DNA from 3 places in the Janthinobacterium sp. GW821-FHT03C10 genome. Region 1 is predicted to be linked to each of the others. Evidence: predicted binding sites of a transcription regulator. Region 1 holds the regulator's gene; each other region holds the start of a gene.
The links. Region 1 encodes NrdR, which represses ribonucleotide reductase genes. Its sites were predicted from a motif close to CACNANATNTNGTG; they were not measured.
Positions count from the first base shown of each region.

Region 2: AC07VH_RS12140 (ribonucleoside triphosphate reductase) is a predicted target of NrdR. The motif match lies at 1,632-1,645, and genes of this name have one in related genera.
Region 3: AC07VH_RS21690 (ribonucleoside-diphosphate reductase subunit alpha) is a predicted target of NrdR. The motif match lies at 1,757-1,770, and genes of this name have one in related genera.

Region 1 covers NZ_JBWKUN010000012.1:89,417-92,692, reverse strand. Annotated here, with positions in the region: gene AC07VH_RS28655 (PilW family protein) at 1-629, opposite strand, end outside; gene pilV (type IV pilus modification protein PilV) at 626-1,216, opposite strand; gene nrdR (transcriptional regulator NrdR) at 1,438-1,899, opposite strand; gene glyA (serine hydroxymethyltransferase) at 2,043-3,276, opposite strand, start outside.
Region 2 covers NZ_JBWKUN010000003.1:213,117-216,392, forward strand. Annotated here, with positions in the region: gene AC07VH_RS12140 (ribonucleoside triphosphate reductase) at 1-1,585, opposite strand, end outside; gene AC07VH_RS12145 (hypothetical protein) at 1,709-2,119, opposite strand; gene ubiU (ubiquinone anaerobic biosynthesis protein UbiU) at 2,282-3,276, shown strand, end outside.
Region 3 covers NZ_JBWKUN010000006.1:431,021-434,296, reverse strand. Annotated here, with positions in the region: gene AC07VH_RS21700 (sigma 54-interacting transcriptional regulator) at 1-1,054, shown strand, start outside; gene ampD (1,6-anhydro-N-acetylmuramyl-L-alanine amidase AmpD) at 1,032-1,643, shown strand; gene AC07VH_RS21690 (ribonucleoside-diphosphate reductase subunit alpha) at 2,035-3,276, shown strand, end outside.

The DNA.
Region 1 (3,276 bases):
GCCACGCCATCGGGCGGCGTATCCGTGTCGAGGCCATACAGCACCTGGAAAGCGTCGACGCCACGGATGACGGCGTCCGCGCCCCAGCCGTTCGCGCCACGGTATTTGCAGCGCAGTTCGCCCTCGCCATCGGCGCCCTGCGCCACATAGAAGATGCTCCAGCCCCGCTGCGCCTCCATTTGCGCGGCGCCCACGCCGAAACCGGCGCAATTGAGCACGGAACCGTCGCCGCCCTCCTCCTTGCCGGCGCCGTAATAGCGCAGGGCCAGCACGTCGCTGCCATGCAGGGCGCCGGGCAAGGCGCCGCTGATGCCGTCGCTGTTCTTGCCCAGGCTGCGCGCGTCGAGCCCGGCGACATTCGCGCTGTCGTCATCGGCATGGGCGACGGGCGCGGCGCTGCTGTCCCAGTTCACATATGCCGTCTGGCGCACGGCTCGGGCGATGGTGTCGAGCGCATAGCGGCCATTGTCGTCCAGCCGCGCGCTGGCGGACTGGTCTCCATAGCTGCCGCTGGTGGCCAGCAACACGCTACTGGCGGCCAGCATCAGCAGCGCGCCCAGCGACAGCGCCACCAGCAGCTCGACCAGGCTTATGCCGCGCTGCCGGCGACTGGCGTGCGTGCCGCTCATGCGCCGCCTCCGCCCAACTGGAGTGCCAGCCTGGGCAGCGACTCGTTTGCCGCATCCACGGCGGGTTGGCCATCGGGCAGGCGGGCGCGCCAGCCCAGCTTGATGACGACGGGCGCGCCCTTGCCGCCGCTGCACGCCCAGTGCAAGCCTTGCGCGGCGGCATCCCAGGCAGAGGCATCGCGGCAGATATGCAGGCGCGCGCCGGGCAAGGCCGCATGCAGTTGCTGTTTCCACTCGGCGATGTCGAATTGCGCCAGTTCGGCCGCGCCGCAGGCAGCAGCGCCGAAGCAGTCCGGTGCACCACCGCCAGCGTCGGCGCCGTCCGCCGCCGCGTAGGCTACGTTCAAATAGGGATTGCTGGCATCGGGACCGTACATGAGCACGCCGTTCGCGCGCATGCGTTCGGCCATGCCTGCGGCCAGCTGCGCGCCCGCCGACAATAGCGCGGACTCGTGGCGCGCGCGCAGGGAATGCAGTTGCAAAATGCTGGCTCCCAGCAGGCCCAGCGCCAACAGCAGCAGCGACACCAACACCTCGACGAGGCTGCTGCCACCGGCCAGAAACTTGTCGCGACCGCCATTGCGCATGCCTTGCTCCCTTCCGCAGAAAGAGTCGCAAGAACAGGCGGCCCAGCTACAAGATAGGCGCGCGCAAAAATCCGGATCTGCGCTGGCGCAAACAGCATGGCGATAAGGTGGGAAGAACAGCGTAGGGATTGATCAGACCGCTTGCCAGGCGAACGCTGGCGTGGTGAAAACGGGGCGCAAAACGGGGCGCATGAGCGGCCCCGTCGCCGATAAAGTGAGCGTCAGGGCTTGCGCGCCTGCCCCACTTCGGCAATCGCATCCTGGAACTCGGCCAGGTCTTCGAAATTTTTATACACTGAGGCAAAGCGGATGTAGGCGATCTTGTCGAGGCGCTTGAGTTCCTGCATGACGAGTTCGCCGATATAGCCGGAATCGACTTCACGCAAGCCGCTGGTCAGCAGTTTTTCCTGGATGGAGGCGATGGCCGTATCCACCGAGGCGGCCGCGACGGGACGCTTGCGCAAGGCCAGCATCAAACTGCCGCGCAACTTATCCGCAGCGAACTCCGTCCGGCTGCCATTCTTTTTGACGACGGCAGGCATGATAAGTTCAATGCGTTCGTAGGTCGTGAAACGCTTGTCGCATTTGCCGCAGCGGCGGCGGCGCCGAATGGCATCCCCTTCCTCCGATACGCGCGTATCGAGAACCTGGGTGTCGCCGTGCTGGCAAAATGGACATTTCATGGGCTGGCTACAACTTTATAGTAATAATTGCGGGAAATCGCCGCCCTTGTACAAAGGGCGCCCGAATCACTCCGGGCGCCCTGGGGCACGAAGGAATGTGTCATACAGAATCTTACTCCGTATGACACATTCTGGACAAATAATTATGCTGCGTACACAGGGTGCGCGTCGGCCAGCACCTTCACGGCCGCTTTCACGCGCTCGATGGTGGCGGCGTCATGCGGATTGTCCAGCACGTCGGCGATCAGGTTGCCCACTTCTTCCGCTTGCGCTTCCTTGAAACCGCGCGTCGTCATCGCCGGGCTGCCCAGGCGGATGCCCGAGGTGACGAAAGGTTTTTGCGGGTCGTTCGGGATGCCGTTCTTGTTGCAGGTGATGTGCGCGGAACCGAGGATGGCTTCGGCTTCCTTGCCCGTCAGGTTCTTGGCGCGCAGGTCGACCAGCATGACGTGCGACTCGGTGCCGCCGGACACGATGCGCAGGCCGCGCTTGATCAGGGTTTTCGCCAGCACGTCGGCGTTCTTGATCACTTGCTTCTGGTATTCGACGAATTCAGGGCTCAGCGCTTCCTTGAAGGCGACGGCCTTGCCGGCGATCACGTGCATCAGCGGGCCGCCCTGGATGCCGGGGAAAATGGCCGAGTTGATGGCTTTTTCGTGTTCGGCCTTCATCAGGATGATGCCGCCGCGCGGGCCGCGCAAGGATTTGTGTGTGGTCGAGGTGACGAAGTCGGCGAACGGCACCGGGTTCGGGTACAGGCCGGCGGCGATCAGGCCCGCGTAGTGGGCCATGTCGACCATGAAGTAGGCGCCCACTTCCTTGGCGATCTTGCCGAAGCGTTCGAAGTCGATCTTTTTCGAGAACGCGGACGCGCCGGCGATGATCAGCTTCGGCTTGCGCTCGCGGGCCAGGCGCTCCATCGCCTCGTAGTCGATGTCTTCTTCCGCCGTCAAGCCATACGACACGACGTCAAACCATTTGCCGGACATGTTCAGCGGCATGCCGTGGGTCAGGTGGCCGCCTTCGGCCAGCGACATGCCCATGATCAGGTCGCCCGGTTTCAGCATGGCGAAGAACACGCCCTGGTTCGCCTGCGAGCCGGAATTCGGCTGCACGTTCGCGCATTCGGCGCCGAACAGCTGCTTCACGCGGTCGATGGCCAGTTGCTCGGCCACGTCGACGTATTCGCAGCCGCCGTAGTAGCGCTTGCCTGGATAGCCTTCGGCGTACTTGTTCGTCAGCTGCGAGCCTTGCGCTTCCATTACGGCTGGCGACGTGTAGTTCTCCGACGCGATCAGTTCGATGTGGTCGTGCTGGCGCGTGTTTTCTTTTTGAATGACGGCGAACAATTCAGGATCGACGTTGGCGAGGGTATGA
Region 2 (3,276 bases), on a different contig from region 1:
GGGCGCGTTTCACCAGCTCGCGGCAGGCATTCGCGTCCGACAGCGCTTCCGTCATGTACAGGTGCAGCACCGTGCCGCCCGTGTACTTGCGCTGCAGCGCGTCCTGCAATTCCAGCGCCTCGAACGGGTCGTCCGTGTGGCCGACGGGCAGCTGCGACGAATTTGTATAGTATGGATTGTCGACGGTGCCCGCCTGCAGGATGGCGGGATAGCGCTTGCGGTCTTCGCGGGCGAAGCGGTACGTCGTGCCTTCGGCCGGCGTCGCTTCCAGGTTGTACATATGGCCCGTCTCTTCCTGGAAGGCCACCATGCGGGCGCGCACGTGGTCGAGCAGGCGGATCGCCAGCGCATGGCCCTCGGGACTCGTGATGTCCCAGGCGTCGCCGCTGAAATTGCGGATCATCTCGTTGATGCCGTTCACGCCCAGCGTGGAAAAGTGGTTGCGCAGGGTGCCCAGGTAGCGCTTCGTGTACGGGAACAGGCCCTGCTGCATCAGTTCCTCGATGGTGCGGCGCTTGATTTCCAGGCTGGTCTTGCCCAGTTCCAGCAGGCGGTCCAGGTCCGCCATCAACGCCGCTTCGTCGCCGCGCCACAGGTGGCCCAGGCGCGCGCAGTTGATCGTCACCACGCCCAGGGAGCCCGTCTGCTCGGCGGAACCGAACAGGCCATTGCCCCTTTTCAGCAGTTCGCGCAAGTCCAGCTGCAATCGGCAGCACATGGAGCGGATCATGTTCGGCTTGAGTTCCGAATTGATGAAATTCTGGAAGTAGGGCAGGCCGTAGCGGGCCGTCATCTCGAACAGGCGTTCCGCGTTTTCGCTATGCCAGTCGAAATCCTCGGTGATGTTGTAGGTGGGGATGGGGAAGGTGAAGACCCTGCCCTTGGCGTCTCCCGCCATCATGATCTCGATATAGGCGCGGTTGATCATGTCCATCTCCGCCTGCAGCTCGCCATAGCTGAAGTCCATCTCCTGGCCGGCGATGACGGGAATCTGATCGCGCAGGTCGTCCGGGCAGACCCAGTCGAAGGTGAGGTTGGTGAACGGTGTCTGCGTGCCCCAGCGCGATGGCACGTTGAGGTTGAAGATCAGCTCCTGCATGTACTGGCGCACGTCTTCATAGCGCAGGCTGTCCTGGCGGATGTAGGGCGCCATATAGGTGTCGAAGGAGCTGAACGCCTGCGCGCCGGCCCATTCGTTCTGCAGGGTGCCGAGGAAATTGACGATCTGGCCGATGGCGCTCGACATGTGCTTGGGCGGACCCGATTCGATCTTGCCCGGCACGCCATTCAAGCCTTCGTGCAGCAGGGTGCGCAGCGACCAGCCGGCGCAATAGCCGGCCAGCATGTCGAGGTCGTGGATGTGCAGGGCCGCTTCGCGGTGCGCCGCGCCCACTTCCGGCGGATACACCTGGTCCAGCCAGTAGTTGGCGATGACCTTGCCCGACACGTTGAGTATCAGGCCGCCCAGCGAGTAACCCTGGTTGGCGTTGGCGTTGACACGCCAGTCGCGCCGCTCCAGGTATTCATTGATGGACGCGGCGACATCGACCTGGCCGCGTGTGGGGGAAACTGCATTTGTCGTCATGAAACCTCCAATAAACACAACATGCGGTGTTTTTGTGGAGATTAATCACTAAATATAGTGGCGTCAAAGGGCGCGTGCAGTTGCGTGACGAATCCTTGATGCAGGTGAAAAAAGCGTCCCCGTTTACTTTTTCGCGCGTCCCTGGCGCAGGATGAAGCAGCTCAGGCCAAAATGCGCGGCGGCGCAGGCGGCGATGCTGATGCTGGAGGCGGGCAGCACGTGCGCCCAGATTTCCAGCGGCGAGAAGGTGCTCCAGCTGGCGACGCGGATATCGAACGTGACGTAGTTCGCCAGCAGCCAGTATAAGGCCAGCAAGCCCGTGCTGATGGCGGCCTGGCGCACCACGGGCATGGCGCGGCGGGCGAGGACGGCTTGCAGGAACAGCAGCAGCACGCCCGGATACGCGCCCAGCACCTCGGGCGACAGCATGGACAGCGCCTCGGCGTCGTAGCCTTCCGTGGGCGCGGCCCACTGCACTTGCAGCACGGTGAGGAACAGGGTGAGCAGGAAGATCAGCAGCGGTTTGCGGGGCATGGCGGGCAATCGGACAGGGAGAAAAGGGGGGCATTTTACAGCCAGGTCAAGCAAGTTGAACGCGCGCCAGCCATGCATGCATTCCTTCACCTGCGTCAAGGACTGGGCGGTATGGGCGGGGCTATAGTCTGCACCCTGAGCCGATACAGGACTGTGAACACCATGATGCTTGAATCAACCACCGCCACCCGCGTGGCCGGACCACTGGAACTGGTCTGCCCCGCCGGCAGCCTGCCCGCCTTGAAAGCGGCCGTCGACAATGGCGCCGACACCGTCTACCTGGGCTTTCGCGACGCCACCAATGCGCGCAATTTCGCCGGCCTCAATTTCGACGAGAAGGCCATCGCCGAGGGCGTGCGCTACGCCCACCAATATGGACGCAAGGTGCTGCTGGCGCTGAACACCTATCCGCAGCCGCACAACTGGGCCGTGTGGCGCAGCGCCATCGACCGCGCCGCGCAGGCCGGCATCGACGCCATGATCGTGGCCGATCCGGGCTTGATGGCGTATGCAAGCGAGCACCACCCGCAGCTGCGCCTGCACCTGTCCGTGCAGGGCTCGGCCACCAACTACGAAGCCATCAATTTTTACCATGAACACTTCGGCATCGCCCGCGCCGTGCTGCCGCGCGTGCTGTCGATGGCGCAGGTCGAGCAATTGATCGCCAAGACGGAAGTCGAGATCGAGGTCTTCGGCTTCGGCAGCCTGTGCGTGATGGTCGAGGGGCGCTGCGCGCTGTCCTCGTATGCGACGGGCGAGGCGCCGAACACGCACGGCGTGTGCTCGCCGGCGAAATCCGTGCGCTGGCTGGAAACGCCGAACGGCCTCGAATCGCGCCTGAACGGCGTGCTGATCGACCGCTACGCACCGGGCGAAAACGCCAGCTATCCGACCCTGTGCAAGGGGCGTTTCGAAGTCAACGACGAAGAGTATTACGCCATCGAGGAGCCGGCCAGCCTGAATACGCTGGCGCTGCTGCCGCAACTGATCGCCATGGGCGTGCGCGCCGTGAAGATCGAAGGGCGCCAGCGCAGCCCCGCCTATGTGGCGCAGGTGACGCGCGTGTGGCGCGAAGCGATCGACGCCTGCCGCGAAGGCAATGCGCGCTACGCCGTCAAGCCGGGCTGGATGGCGGCCATGGACAAGCTGGCCGAGGG
Region 3 (3,276 bases), on a different contig from region 1:
GACCGTGACCGCCGCCGGCAAGCCGGGGGCGCCGCAACTGAGCGGCAACTCGCTGCCCATGCAGGCGCTGCGCGCGCAGATAAGCCGCATCGCCCGCTGCGGCGCGCCGGTGGCCATCCGCGGCGAATCGGGCACGGGCAAGGAATTGGCGGCGCGCGCCATCCATGCGCAGGGCGCGCGCGCCGGCTTCCCGTTTATCGCCGTCAACTGCGGCGCCATTCCCGAAGCGCTGATGGAAGCGGAATTCTTCGGCTGCCGCCCGGGCGCCTACACGGGCGCGCTGCACGAGCGCCAGGGCTTGTTCCAGGCGGCCCATGGCGGCAGCCTGCTGCTCGACGAAGTCGACGACCTGCCGCTGGCCATGCAGGTAAAACTGCTGCGCGTGCTGCAGGAGCGCCGCGTGCGCAGGCTGGGCGGCAGTGCCGACGAAGCCGTCGACGTGCGCATCCTGTGCGCCAGCCAGCATGGCCTGGCGCGCGGCGTGGCCGCCGGCACGTTCCGCCAGGACCTGTTTTACCGCCTGAATGTGATCGAGCTGGCGCTGCCGCCGCTGCGCGAGCGGCGCGGCGATCTGCAGGTATTATGTGAGGTGATCCTCGCGCGCCTGTCGCCACGCCGGACCGTGAGCCTGGCGCCGCCCGTGCTGGCGGCCCTGGCCGCGTATGCGTTTCCCGGCAATGTGCGCGAACTGGAAAACGTGCTGGAGCGGGCGCTGGCCTTTGCCGACGGCGGCGTGATCGCGCTCGACGGGCTGGCCTTGCCGTCCGCGGCGGGCAGCATGCCGTTGCGGGCGGCGCCGGCACCGCCGGACTTGCCGGAGCGGCAACTGTGCCTGCCCGGCATGGCGGCATATGGCATGGCCCCCATCCTGCCGCTGGACGTGTATCTGCGCCAGGCCGAGCGCGACATGATCCTGCAGGCGCTGGTGCAGGCGCGCTACCACCGCGCGCGGGCGGCGCGCCAGCTGGGCCTGAGCGTGCGCCAGTTGCGTTACCGCATGCAGAAATTGACGATACAGGAAGCCCTACTTGATGAGCGCATGGACGATAGATGAAGACGGCTGGTGCGACGGCGCGCTGCGCTATGACTCCCCCTACCACGATGCGCGCCCGGACGGTGCGCAGGTCGACTTGCTGGTGATTCATAACATCAGCTTGCCGGGCGGCCACTTCGGCGGGCCGCATGTGTCGGACTTGTTTACGGGCCGGGTAGATTATAATGCCGATCCTTCTTTCGCCGACCTGCGTGGCTTGCAGGTGTCGGCGCACTTTTTTGTGCGGCGCGATGGCGCGCTGTTGCAATATGTTTCTACTGATCAACGTGCCTGGCATGCGGGCGCGTCCATGTTCGAGGGACGCCCGCAGTGCAATGGCTATTCCATCGGTATCGAAATGGAGGGCGCGGACGATGTGCCTTTCCAGCGGCGGCAATACCATGTGCTGGCGGCGCTGACGGCGGCGCTGGTGGCGCGCCACGGGCTGTCCCATGTGCGCGGCCACGAGCATATCGCACCGGGAAGGAAGACGGATCCGGGGCCGTTTTTTGACTGGCATTTTTATCAAGAGTGCTGGCTGGAAACCCTGCGCGGGCAGCCTGCGTTAGCGCTTACTTCGCGGGGATTGGGCTTTCTATCCATGCCCTGAAAAGTCAACCGAAATCGTATATGAAAATACAAAAAATTACGCCGACGGATGCTGGAAAACTATTGCATCGCCCTTCGATGGGCACTACAATTAGTGCAGAAGTTGGATATAAAGACTATATCTAGTGCCATCACAGACGTTTTCAGAATTATTATCAAAGCTACCCAGATTGCTGATAAAGCACTGGAACTGGCGGTTTATCACCCTTGATCATGTTTTGCGCCAGCCGGGCAGTACGGTGTGGCGCTATGGATACTGACCTGTTTTATGCATTATAAATTTACTATTTAGCAACAAATACCTGAAGAAACCCTGACCATCGGGCGTTCTATTCAACAACACACGCGGCAGCAAAACTGCAGGCTGACTTTAGCTGACAACGGGAGCTTCAATGCAATCACCACAAGATATTTCCATCCATCCAACGCCAGTATCGCCAGCGCCAGGCGCGGCCAACAGCGTGGCGAGCACGGGCGCGGCATTGGGCGACTATCGCATCATCCGCCGCAACGGCGCGGTGGTGGCATTTGAGCCTTCGAAGATCGCCATCGCCATGACCAAGGCGTTTTTGGCCGTTAACGGCGGCCAGGGCGCCGCCTCGGCACGCATCCGCGAACTGGTGGAGCAACTGACGGACGGCGTCGTCGCCGCGCTGGTGCGTCGCCATCCGGGCGGCGGCACCTTCCATATCGAAGACGTGCAAGACCAGGTGGAACTGTCGCTGATGCGTTCGGGCGAGCACGACGTGGCGCGTGCCTACGTGCTGTACCGCGCCAAGCACATGGAAGAGCGCCGCCTGCAGAAGGAAGCGCAAGGCGCGTCCGCACAAGTTTCCGCACCACAATTAAATGTCACCGACAACGGCGTGCGCCGCCTGCTGGACATGCAGGAAGTGCGCGACCTGATCAACGCCGCCTGCGCCGGCCTGGAAAAGCACGTCGATGCCGACGCCATCCTGGCTGAAACGGTGAAGAACCTGTACGACGGCGTGCCCGTCGAAGAGCTGCACAAGTCGGCCATCCTGGCGGCGCGCGCGCTGATGGAAAAAGACCCGGCCTACAGCCAGGTCACGGCCCGCATCCTGCTGCACACGGTGCGCAAGGAAGTGTTCGGCAAGGAAGTGCCGCAAGCGGCGGCCGCCGCCGAATACCTGACGTATTTCCCGCAATATATCGCCAAGGGCATCGCCGCCGAGCTGCTGAACCCGGTACTCGCCAGTTTCGACCTGGAGCGCCTAGCCAAAGCCATCGTCGCCGACCGCGACTTGCAATTCGGCTACATCGGCCTGCAAACGCTGTACGACCGCTACTTCCTGCACATCCAGGACGTGCGCATCGAAATGCCGCAAGCGTTCTACATGCGCGTGGCCATGGGCCTGGCGCTGAACGAGGCGGACCGCGAAGCGCGCGCCATCGAGTTCTACAGCCTGCTGTCCTCGTTCGACTTCATGAGCTCGACCCCGACCCTGTTCAATTCGGGCACCCTGCGCTCGCAGCTGTCGTCGTGCTACCTGAGCACCGTCTCCGATGACCTTGAAGGCATCTACGACGCCATCAAGGACAACGCGCTGCTGGCCAAGTTCGCCGGCGGCCTGGGTAACGACTGGACGCCGGTGCGCGCCCTGGGCGCCCAC